One region of the Jeotgalicoccus sp. S0W5 genome, then DNA from elsewhere that is predicted to be linked to it. Evidence: riboswitches for the same ligand, from Rfam matches in the RefSeq annotation. Region 1 holds a riboswitch; each other region holds the start of a gene.

Region 1 (4,260 bases):
GTAAAGCCGCATTCTGTTGTAACATAGAACGCTTGGATGGACTACAAGATTATCAGGAAACACTAGGACCTAAGTTAGTCACACAAATAGAAGATATTGATGATGAAGATAAAAGCGAATTGTTAAAAGATGAATGTATTCTTCATCTATATAATGAAGTAAGAGAACATGGTTGTCAGTAAAATAAACGGACCCAACAAAGAATAATTGTTGGGTCCGTTTTGTATCTAATTATTGTTTAAAATCCGCCTTTAGCTGCAATTTCTGCAGATTCTTCACCGAATTTTTTGAAGTTCTCAATGAATTGATCTTTAAGTGCTTCTGCTTTTTCATTATAAGCATCTTTTGATTCCCAAGTATTAGCAGGCGCTAAAATTTCTTCAGGAACACCTGTGACAGCAGTAGGGATAGATAATCCGAAGACATCATCTTTAACAAATTCACCAAGTTCTAATTCACCGCTGATTGCACGTCTAACCATAGAACGAGTGTGTTTGAGATCCATACGTTTACCAACGCCGTACTCTCCGCCAGTCCATCCTGTGTTAACCAGGTAGACGTTAACATCATGCTTATCAATTAAGTCACCTAGCATATTTGCATAGACTGTTGCATGTAATGGTAGGAACGGTGAACCGAAACCTGTTGAGAATACTGGTTGTGGAGACGTGACACCACGTTCTGTACCTGCAAGTTTCGATGTAAATCCACTCAAGAAGTGATACATTGCTTGGTCTTTAGATAACTTAGAGATAGGTGGTAATACACCAAATGCGTCTGCAGTTAGGAAGACAATTGTTTTCGGGTGACCTGCAACTGATGGAATACGTGCGTTATCGATATGGTTAAGTGGGTAAGCGGCACGTGTGTTTTCAGTTAATGCATCATCATCATAATCCGGATTACCTTCTTCATCAATAACAACATTTTCTAAAACAGAGCCAAATTTGATTGCTTCAAAAATTTCGGGCTCTTTTTCTTTTGATAGGTTGATTGTTTTAGCATAGCAACCACCTTCAATATTGAATACACCATCTTCATTCCAGCCGTGCTCATCATCACCGATTAAATCACGTTCAGGATCTGCAGAGAGCGTCGTCTTACCTGTACCAGATAGACCGAAGAATAGTGCAACGTCCTTGTTCTCACCGACATTTGCACTACAGTGCATACTCATTACACCTTGTTCAGGTAATAAGAAGTTCATGATAGAGAAGATGGATTTCTTCATTTCTCCACCGTACTCAGTACCACCAATAAGAATAATTTTCTTCTCTAAGGAAACGAGTACAAATACTTCTGATTTTGTACCATCTACAGCAGGATCTGCTTTAAAAGTTGGTGCAGAGACAATTGTAAATTCAGCGTCGATTGCTAATGCTTCTTCCTTAGTCTCAGGACGAATAAACATAGTTTTAGCAAACATGTTGTGCCAACTAAATTCATTAACAACTTGTAGTTTTAGTTGAGTCTGAGGATCAGCACCAGCATAGCCATTAAAAACAAATAACTCTTCTTTTTCATTTAAGTATGTAGTCACTTTTTCAAACAAATTGTCGAATATTTCTTCAGAAATCGGTTGGTTAACTTCTCCCCAATCGACTTTATTTTCAGATACGCTATCTTTTACGACAAAACGATCTTTAGGGCTACGGCCTGTATATTCACCAGTTTGAGCACGCAGGGCACCAGTGTTTGTTAATGTAGCTTCACCACGTCGTAAAGAAGCCTCTACTAGTTCACTGTTTGATAGTTGTTTGTGTGTTGAGGATTTAGCGACTAAGTCCTCGATTAAACTCTTGTGATTAACCATGATTCGCCTCCAAAAATATTTGAATTAAAACGCATTATTTAGAAATTAGTATAACACATTACTTTTTACGATAACACTATAATAAGAGTACATCTATAAGTAATGATGCACATTTCTAATTTAAGAAATAAATTTAACTTATTATATTAGTTTGATTTGGTCTAAATCTTGATTATCACATATCAATATTGTAATATATAGCTAAGTTATCTCTTATCAAGAGGTGGTGGAGGGATCAAACCCTGTGAAGCCAGAGCAACCTCCTTTTCAAGAAAGGTGCTAAAGAATGCAGAGTAATTCTGAGCGATAAGGGAAAAGGGCGAGCCTTTTTCTCTATGTTTATGTGGAGAATAAGGCTTTATTTTTTGCTTTAGGAGATAGCTAATTTAGCTATAAAGGAGAATTTTAATGTCAGAAAGAAAGTTATTTACATCAGAGTCAGTCACAGAGGGACACCCAGACAAAATTGCAGATCAGATTTCTGATGCGATTTTGGATGCGATTTTAGAAGGTGACCCATATGCGAGAGTGGCATGTGAAACTGTAGTTAATACAGGACTTGCTTTAATTGTAGGGGAAATCAGTACTGAGACTTATGTAGATATTCCTAAGACAGTTCGTGAAACTGTTAAGGAAATAGGCTACGTGGATGCTAAGTATGGTTTTGATTATAAGACGATGTCAGTATTAACTGGTATTGATGAACAGTCAGAAGATATCGCGGTTGGTGTTAACAATGCTTTTGAAACGAGAGAATCACAAGGGGTTTCAACTGGTGCAGGTGACCAAGGTCTAATGTTCGGATTTGCAACGAACGAAACGAAAGAGTTTATGCCTTTACCAATTGCACTTGCTCACAAAATTTCAAGACGTCTAACAGAAGTAAGAAAAGATAAGACGATTTCTTACTTAAGACCAGACGGTAAGTCCCAAGTGACAGTTGAATATGATGAAGCGGGTCAGCCGCTCCGTGTAGATACGATTGTTATCTCAACCCAACATCATGAGAACATACCTGCTTCTGAAATATATGATGATTTATTAGAGCATGTGATTAAAGCAGTTGTACCTGAACATCTTTTAGATGATGAAACTAAATACTTCATCAATCCAACAGGTCGTTTTGTAATCGGTGGCCCACAAGGGGATGCTGGCTTAACGGGTCGTAAAATTATAGTGGATACTTACGGCGGATATGCACGTCATGGTGGTGGTGCATTCTCTGGAAAGGATCCAACAAAAGTGGACCGTTCAGCAGCTTACGCAGCCCGTTATATTGCTAAAAATATTGTAGCGAGTGGTATTGCTGATAAGTGTGAAATCCAATTAGCATATGCAATTGGTGTATCTCAACCAGTATCTATCTCTGTTGATACATTTAAAACGGGACAATATGATGAAAATAAAATTGTTGAAGTCATTAGAGCGCTGTTTGATTTGTCACCAGATGGAATAATAGATATGTTAAACTTAAGAAAGCCAATTTATAAACAGACTGCAAGCTATGGCCATTTTGGGCGTTCGGACATTGACTTACCTTGGGAAAGATTAGATAAGGTCGATGCGCTTAAAGAATTATTAAGAAATCGCTAGGTGAGCACTGTTGGAAAGTAGGAATGTTATGAACACGGAAATCTTTACTAATCCCATTTTTATTGCGATTGCTGTCGTTCTTCTTATAGTAGTAATCTGGTTTTTAGTTTATTACTTTAAACATCGCAATCAAGTGAAAGTTGTTGAAAACAATCACGCTAAGGAAAAAGAATCTTTAGTACAGAAGTACGAAAGTGAACATGAAGCAGAAAGACTTGAGCACAAAAAAGAATTATCGAATTTAAATGAGAAGTATTATAATGATACGACTTTACTCGATAACAAATTATCAAGTTTACATCAGTTCTCAGTAGACAAAGGTGAATATTTAACAGACTTAGCTTTGATTCAGTTAAAAGATAAGTTGGTCAAAGATGAGAAAATCCGCGAATCCGATATGATTATCTTATCTAATGTATTCCTACCTTCACGAAATTATACGAATACACGTAAAATCGACCATTTAGTTTTAACACGTACAGGTATCTACTTGATTGATTCTAAGTATTGGAGTGGACACATTTTACATGGTGTGAATGAAGCACAATTTGAAACAGTGCCTTATGTAGAATCATTCTTCGACTTACTCGATCTAGATAAGAAACGAGAACAAACATTAATCTTCGAAAAGGCAGATCAGAAAAACGTATCTGTTAATCATTATAATGGTGTCATCGATGAGACGAAGATTACTGCAGAGAAGCTTAAAAACAAGTTGAAATTACAATACGATATCGTACCGATTATATATTTTAATCCTAAAGATAATGGTAACTATTCAATTACAAACTACTCAGAAGATCCATCAATCCGTGTAATTGTCGGCCAAGAAGACCTAGAAGCATTCTTCTTGA
Region 2 (4,260 bases), 460 kb from region 1:
GGAAGTTGACCAGCATCTTGGAAGATAAATTCTAAGTTTTTCTTGTTATCAATAATGTCTGCTTCTTCAATAGCAAACATATCAGCATCTTCACTAATAGTTATGAGGCCAGCATCTTGTAAAGTTAAGAAACCTCGTGAAGCATTAACAGGGTCTAAAGGCAGAGCCACTTCACTTCCCGAAGTAATACTTTCTATACTGTCGAATGTTCCACTGTATAGCCCCATGGGCGCCGTAGGTACTTGAATGATATTCTTTAATTCAGTATTATTTTCTTCATTATAACTATCCATAAAGAGAACATTTTGGAAGAGGTTCGCGTCAATATCACCATTGGCTAGAGCATTATTGGGTTGAATATAGTCACTGTACTCAATAACTTCAACTGAATAACCTGAATCTTCCAGTACTGGTTTTAAAGCATAGGTTGCCATATCAGCAAATGGTCCACTAGATGCACCAATAGTAATCACTTCACCTTCATCCTCATGGAGTAAAACTGTTGTTAGAACGATGACAAAAAGTGTACCAATTAAAAATGTTATAATACCTCTCATTACTTATCCTCCGCTCTGTTTGCAAGTCGGTCGCCGACCCACTGAACAATTTGTACGATAATGATTAAGACAACCACTGTCACAATCATCGTTAATGTGTCATAACGGTAATAACCGTAGCGTATGGCTAGGTCACCTACACCACCACCACCGACAACGCCTGCAGTCGCTGAGAAAGCAATAATTGAAATAATTGTTAGCGTAATCGCTTGGGTAATACTCTTTTTCGCTTCTGGTAACAAAACATCCGTAACGATTAAGAAAATTGAAGCGCCACCAGCAATACACGCTTCAATCACTCCGTCCTTAACACCGTTGAAACTAGATTCAACGAGTCGGGCAAATAGTGGTACTGCAGCTATTGATAAGGCCACACTTGCAAATACTGGCCCATGTGAATCATTGACTAACCAAGTTGCAAAAGGCATTATCGCAACGATTAAGATAATGAAAGGGAATGACCGTATAATATTCATCACCCATCCAAGAACACTGTTTAAAGATTTAATTCTAAAAAGGAGTGGATGCTGTGTAATATATAAAAGGATACCAAGTGGTAAGCCTAATAACACTGCAAAAAATATTGAAATAGAAACCATTTGTACGGTCTCAAGTAATGCTTTATATAAAATTGGCCATAACTGACTGAAACTATCCAATGTAACCCACCCTTTCTATGCCGTTCGTCTGGTCAATATGACTTTTCAGTCTATTAATTTCTTCTTCTTTACCAGTCACTTGGAACATTAAAAAACCAAGTGGTTGATCCTTAATGTATTCAATACGTCCATTTAAGATGCTTATGTTTAAATCAAAATTACGGTAGAGTTTGTTGAGATAATTTTCCTCTGCATTTTCACTGAGAAACTGTATTGTAATCACTTGATTCTCACGCGTTGCCTTAAACTGATTAGGGACTTCAAAATTATAAATTTCTTGAACAAAGTCTTTAGTAATTTCATGCTTAGGATGACTAAAGACATCGTAAGTATGACCCATTTCTAAAATTTCGCCTTTAGACATTACACCGACCCGGTCTGCAATCTCTTTGATGACTTCCATTTCATGAGTAATAACGATAATCGTAATACCTAAATCCTTATTGATTCGATTCAATAATTTAAGAATACTCTTAGTCGTGTCTGGATCTAAGGCACTTGTTGCTTCATCACAAAGCAAAATGTCAGGATCATTTGCAAGTGCACGAGCAATACCGACTCTTTGCTTTTGCCCTCCACTTAAATTTGATGATTTAATTTCAGCCTTGTCTCCAAGACCAACCAGTTCCAATAGTTCTTTGATACGGGCTGTTCTGTTCTTTTTATCAAATTTTGAAGCTTTTAAGACAAACTCAATATTTTCATAAACGGTCTTAGATTCAATGAGGTTAAACTGCTGAAATATCATGCCAATTTTCTGTCGTTTCTGTCTGAGTTCATGCTTAGTGAGCTTTGTTAAATCTTCACCAGCAACTGTTACAGAACCCGTTGTTGGTTGTTCTAATAAGTTGATTAGTCTAACAAGAGTAGATTTACCTGCACCTGAATATCCGATTAAACCAAAAATCTCACCTGATTTAATTTCTAATGATGTTTCTTTTAATGCTTCAACCTTACGACCTTTTAATTGATAGGTTTTTGAAACGCTCTCCAATTTTATGCTCATGATCTACCTCCTCTTTAAAATAAAAAAACCATTCATCATGTAGACAAATGGCGATGTTTGATTATCTTCCAAGCCGATGCCTGCAGGATTTAGCACAGTACTTAAATAAGCCCGCTGCTGAGACTTCATAGGGCCCGACCCTCCATCTCTCTTGATAATTTCATATTCAATTTAGAGTAATACTATATGATTTAATTCTAAAAGTCAATATAAGGCGACTCATTACTTTGACCGAGATAAGCAAATCTCGAATGACAACCTGCACAGACATACCGCTTCTCATAGCCCTTCATACGTTTAGTAAATTTATAATTACAGTGCATACATTGATAATGATGTAAAATGCCTTTGTATCTATAGGTTCTTGTTAATGAAATGTTGAGCTTCTTGAGTGTATTCTTAAAATAATCATCTTGATCTCGGTAAGGTTTGTTTAGTCGATATAGACAAAAATGCACACATTCATGGTGTAGGACATCAAGAATTACGTGCCTCGGATTATTGTCAATAAAGGTTTTCGACATGACAATCTCTTCGTTAATAACCCTGTTGTGTCTCGTCTTAATTACAAAAGCGCCAAGCTTTGCAGTCATTCTATTTGAGATTCTTAGTGAAATATTAAAATCCACATTAAAATGCTTCTTAGAGAATGCTACTGCATATTCTAATAATTCTTTTTCGTCCACCTTACTCACCACTACTTATAAATAGTCATAAAAAAAGAGAGACTCGAAGTCTCCCTAACAGATAAATAATATAATATGATATCTAGGCCAAAGGCACTATCAAAGAACGATTGAGCTAATAATATGAAGTATAGCTATAAATTAATAGGTCGTTCTGTTATGTATTTCTTAATATATTTTCATTATATTTTAATCTTTGGGTTATTTCAAGCCTTAATGTGAAATAATTATGTTTGTAATATCTTTGTAATATAAGCTCAAATATTTCAAATAATAGCCCATAAACAGTATTATAACGCAGTTTGATAAGATTACAATGACAGTTATTTCAATATTTCGCTTGAATAATGTGTAAATCTACAGTAATTATTTTACTGCTTGTTTCAGTAAAATCTTTAATCTCTTGCTGACTTACGTGCCAACCGAGCGGGGTCATCTTTATTAAATCTTTTAAAGCGACGCTAGCCAGTTCAACTTCATATGTTATTCTCTCTTCGGAAATAACATCTACTTTATTTCTCATTAATTCCAAGGTATCCGTATTCTCATATTCTTGACTATCACCAGCTAAAGTTTCTCTAATTTCTTTTAAGTACTTGCTACCCGGAATAACTTTGATCAGTATGCCGTTCGGCTTTAAAATACGTTGAAATTCTTCATAATTCGCAGGAGATAAGTAGCTTAAGATTACATCTATACTACTCTCTTTAAACGGTGTACGACTTAAATCTCCGACCACCCAGTTTTCATGACTATAGTTTTTACTCGCGAGTAAAACACCATCTTTTGAGATATCTAATCCAATACCATGAGTGTTATCTTTATCAACTAGTTTTATAATTGAACGTAAATGTGAACCTTCACCAGAACCTGCATCAAAAATAAGGCGGTTTTCATTTGGAAGTGCATTAATTATATCAGCAACTTTTTGATGAATTATTTTGTAAAGATTATGAACTGATATAATATTATACCTCGCATCAAATAAGTCTTGATCATACATCGAAGATACTTGTTTTTGCAGCATATTGACGTAGCCTTGTTTTGCTAAGTCATAACTATGACGTTTTACACACACTAAACGATTTGAATCGACGACATTTAAATCAGCACTACAAATCGGACACTGTAGATTCGATTCTAATTTCTGAAAACCAAGCGCTGCAATTTCTCTCTTTTTCATTAATTCACCTACTTTATTTCAATTACATTATGAATTGTAAAAGAATATAAATTTCTATAGTACTCAATAACTTTAAATGGTATTCTACACAAAAACAAGTTTTTAAGGAGGATTAAATGAAGCGATTCATGCTATTACTTGAAATATATTTAGTGTCCACAAGATTAGG
Region 3 (4,260 bases), on a different contig from region 1:
TCAACACACATGACAGCAGAAGAAGCACTGGGTAATACTGTGAAACTTGCAAGTGTTGCTGATCAATTAGGGTATACTCGGTTTTGGTTAGCAGAACACCATGGAATGAAAGGTTTATCCTCAAGTGCACCGGAGGTAACGCTCGGTGCAATCGGGATGATAACTAAAGAGATTAGACTAGGCAGCGGTGCAACACTGCTGCCTTATTATAAACCATTAAAAGTAGCTGAAACTTTTAATACACTGCTCGTACTTCATGGTGATCGGATTGACGTCGGTATCGGTCGTGCCCCGGGCGGAGATAACGTTGCCTCTGAAGCACTAAGTGATAATTATCTTGGGCATGTCTTTAAGATGCCAGACTTAGTCAGTGAATTAAAAGCATTGTTAATGAATAAGAGAGAAAACTTGAAGGTTATGCCAGATAGCCAGCATAAAGTCAAAATGTGGATGCTCGGTACCAGTGAAAAAAGTGCGATCTTTGCAAGAGACAATCAGTTGAATTACTGCTATGGGGAGTTTATGAGTGGTCAGTCAACAGGCGAAGTACTATCGACCTATAAAGCAGATAGCAATAAAGGGGAAATCATAGTTACGGTCAACGCTTTTTGTGGAGGAACGTATGAGGAAGCAGAAAGAATGGCGAGACCTTATTTGGTCAATCAAGCCTTAAAATCAACTGGGCGAGAATTTTCTGGCATACCTTCATTTGATGAAGTTTCAGCAATTGAATTGACCGAGGAAGAAGTAGCTGAGCTCAATAAGGTCCGTGACAATGTCATCATAGGAGATGCTGATTTTGTGCGGGATAAGTTGATGGCATATCAAAGAACTTACGGTGTTGATGAGTTAATGATAGTGACGATTACACATGATTTTACTGATAAGGTTAATAGTTATAAAAGAATTGCTGAAGTGATGTAAAATAATTAAGAAAAGCGTTGAACCTTATAGAGTTCAACGCTTTTTTTGTGATGTTGATGATAGCGGGTGGCCCGCTGTAGTGATCACAGAGAGCCGAAAAGTAAATAACGGCCCGCTGTGACCACGACAGAGAGCCGATAGCTATAGAGATATTATAAAACATTAATTTTCAAAGCGGCTTTTATCTTCTATGAAGTGAGTGGCGACCATGCATAAAGCGCCAAATACTAACATACCACCGGCAATGAAGGTAATCTCACGGTATGAAAATCCGTTAGTCAATAAAAGTGAACCGAGTGATGCACCGATTGAGTTTGAAAGGTTGAAAACTGAAGCGGCCAAAGTTCCGGCTAAAGCGGGTGCGGTAACGGCTGCAAAAATAATCTTAGAATTCAACATTGGAGAAATTCCGAATGTGCCTAAGCCAAATAGTCCAGCGGCAAGGTAGGAAAGATATGGAACTTCTAACATAAATGTTAAACCGAATAAGACGATGGCTAAGAACAGAATAACCAAAGTAACTGCGCCAGTTAGTTTTCCGGGTTGGATTCGCCCAGACGAAAAGTTGCCAATGACTGCAAAAGTACCAAACATTAGCATACTAAAAGTGACCCCAAAGTCTCCCATACCAGCAATGTCTCTTAACATAGGTTCTAAAAACGTATAAGCAGTAAATACACCTGAGTATCCAAAAATAATCGTAACCATTAACATGATGACATTCTTATCTTTTAATGCTGACAATTCACTAGAGATTTTCGGTGCTTCACCTGTCTTATAGTTTGGTGTAAATAATATTAGACCAAGTAAGTTGATTATGCCGAGGGTAACGATGATCCAAAAGACGATTCTCCAGTCTAACAAGGCACCAATGTATGAACCAAATGGTACACCGAGCATCACTGCGATGACGAGTCCACCATTCACTAGGGCAACCGCGCCGGTTTTCTTATTTGGTGGAGAAATTACCATCGCTAAACTCATCATGACACCGAAGAATGGCGCATGCATAGAAGCGGATAACAAACGCGATAATAGTAGTACTTCAAAATTTGGTGCGGTCGCGGCAACAATATTAGAAACTATAAATATAGAAATTAAAATTATTAAGAGTAATTTCGGAGCCAATCTCAACGTTAATAATCGAATCACCGGACCAAACACAGCAACACTGAGTGCATAAACACTTAGAAGTAAACCGGTTGTAGAGACTTCAACGTTTAAATCTGCAGCAAATTGTGTTAATAAACCGGTAACGACATACTCTGTCATGCCGACTGCAAAGGCACCGATCATAAAAATTGTAATGACAAGTTGTCTTGAAGCTTGATTCTTCATATTAACCTCCTTACTAAAAGCATAAGAGATATACTATTACACATTAAAAACAAAGTCTATATTATATATAAAGAAAGTGTTTTCACTTAGTGATTTATAAGTTATTTGACAGAATATTATGTCTAGTGCTAATATAATATTCAATTAAATAAATAAAATTCTTATCCAGAGAGGTGGAGGGAAAAGGCCCGTCGATACCTCAGCAGCGGACCCTTAGGGGTACTGTGCTAATTCCTTGAAGTTCTTGTAACTTAAAGATGAGAAGATGGACATGTAAAGCACTCCTCTTTTAAATCTTAAACAAGATAGAAGGGGATTTTATTTATTTAAAAACAATATTGAAAGAGGTTATTACATGTCAGCACCATTTAAAGCAGATCACGTCGGAAGTTTATTACGTCCTGTCAGAATACATCAAGCAAGAAAAGACTTTGAAGCAGGTAATATCAGTAAGGACGAATTATTTAAAATAGAAACAGAAGAAATTGAAAAAGTTGTGGATAAGCAAATTGAAGTCGGACTCAAGGCTGTTACGGATGGCGAGTTCCGCCGACGTTTTTGGCACACTGACTTTATGGAACATGTTGGTGGCTTTGAAGGCTATATCCCTGAAGAAGGTTACTCATTCAATGGCATGAAGACAGAAGCCTATAATATCCGAAACATCGGTAAGATTTCTTTCGATAAAAACCATCCACACGTGAAAGAGTTTATCCTGTTTAAGGAAATCGTTGGAGACAGAGCTGTTCCAAAACAAATGATTCCTTCACCTAACCAATTTTTCAACTATGGTGTACGTAATAAGGAAATCTATCCGGATATTGAAGAATATGCAGATGACATTATTGCAGCTTACCAGGATGCCATCTTGGCCTTCTATGATGTCGGTTGTCGATACTTACAGTTAGATGATGTTTATATTGCAAGACTAAATACTGAAGAAGAACCGTATCAAGAGAGTGGTTATAACCGCGAACAACTTATAGATCTTGCTCTAAGAGTTGTAAATGGCGCCCTAGAAGTGAAACCAGAAGATATGGTAATTACTACTCACTTATGTCGAGGAAACTACCGTTCAACTTGGGCATTTGAAGGATCATACGCCAAGATTGCACCTGTCTTATTTGCTAAAGAAAATGTTGATGGTTTCTTTTTAGAGTATGACGATGATCGTTCAGGCGATTTTGAGCCTCTAAAAGAAATTCCTGATGGTGGCCCGGCTGTTGTGCTCGGTTTACTGACTTCAAAAAGTGGTGATTTAGAAGATAAAGAAGTGATCAAAGCGCGTATTGAAGAAGCGACCAATTATGTGCCTAAAGAACAAATTCGTTTGAGTCCACAATGTGGATTCTCTTCAACACACCACGGAAATGTTTTAACTGAGGAAGAACAGTGGGAAAAATTACGTTACGTCATTGCACTTGCTGACGAATTATTATAAGGAAACTGCCACTCATGGTACAATCATGAGTGGTTTTATATATTTAAAGGAGTATCGTTATGGCGAAATATTATGCAGTGCGTAAAGGACATCAAACAGGCATCTTCACTAATTGGCCGGACTGTCAAAAAGCAGTTAAAGGTTATAGTGGGGCAGAATTCAAATCATTTAAAACAAGACAAGAAGCTGAGAATTATATAGATAATTTAAAAAATGAAATAGTAGATATTCCTAAAGGTGCCCTTGTGACTTATGTGGATGGTAGTTATGACAAAAGAAGTGAAAAGGCAGGCTTTGGTGCGGTGTTTATAGTGGACGATCGTGTGATTCACCAAGCGAGTGAACCGACTGAGGTCGACCCTGAAGTCAATCTTTGGAACGTAACAGCAGAAATAGCAGGTATTCTCTATGCAGTAGAGTGGGCGATTCAACATGACTATAGTGATATATATGTGCACTACGATTATGCAGGATTAGAAAAATGGTATAATGAAGAGTGGAGAGCGAAGAATTCTGTCACTCAAAATTATGTTAAAACGATGCACGAATATAGTAAG

Evidence for each region. A riboswitch is a leader RNA that binds a small molecule or an ion and turns the genes downstream of it on or off. The one in region 1 is predicted to bind S-adenosylmethionine.
Region 2: it holds a riboswitch for S-adenosylmethionine, as region 1 does, so the genes downstream of both, EYB29_RS03465 (methionine ABC transporter ATP-binding protein) here and metK (methionine adenosyltransferase) in region 1, are expected to answer to the same signal.
Region 3: it holds a riboswitch for S-adenosylmethionine, as region 1 does, so the genes downstream of both, EYB29_RS09345 (5-methyltetrahydropteroyltriglutamate--homocysteine S-methyltransferase) here and metK (methionine adenosyltransferase) in region 1, are expected to answer to the same signal.

The regions. Positions count from the first base shown of each region.
Region 1 is NZ_SIRQ01000003.1:689,153-693,412, reverse strand. It holds gene ytkD (RNA deprotection pyrophosphohydrolase) at 1-182, shown strand, start outside; gene pckA (phosphoenolpyruvate carboxykinase (ATP)) at 239-1,813, opposite strand; SAM riboswitch class I at 2,024-2,126, shown strand; gene metK (methionine adenosyltransferase) at 2,222-3,406, shown strand; gene EYB29_RS05785 (nuclease-related domain-containing protein) at 3,435-4,260, shown strand, end outside.
Region 2 is NZ_SIRQ01000003.1:231,619-235,878, reverse strand. It holds gene EYB29_RS03475 (MetQ/NlpA family ABC transporter substrate-binding protein) at 1-557, opposite strand, end outside; gene EYB29_RS03470 (methionine ABC transporter permease) at 557-1,156, opposite strand; gene EYB29_RS03465 (methionine ABC transporter ATP-binding protein) at 1,209-2,222, opposite strand; SAM riboswitch class I at 2,281-2,383, opposite strand; gene EYB29_RS03460 (SprT-like domain-containing protein) at 2,420-2,908, opposite strand; gene EYB29_RS03455 (putative RNA methyltransferase) at 3,237-4,091, opposite strand; gene chrA (chromate efflux transporter) at 4,208-4,260, shown strand, end outside.
Region 3 is NZ_SIRQ01000013.1:15,635-19,894, reverse strand. It holds gene EYB29_RS09355 (MsnO8 family LLM class oxidoreductase) at 1-924, shown strand, start outside; gene EYB29_RS09350 (MFS transporter) at 1,087-2,262, opposite strand; SAM riboswitch class I at 2,421-2,526, shown strand; gene EYB29_RS09345 (5-methyltetrahydropteroyltriglutamate--homocysteine S-methyltransferase) at 2,618-3,703, shown strand; gene EYB29_RS11620 (ribonuclease H1 domain-containing protein) at 3,763-4,260, shown strand, end outside.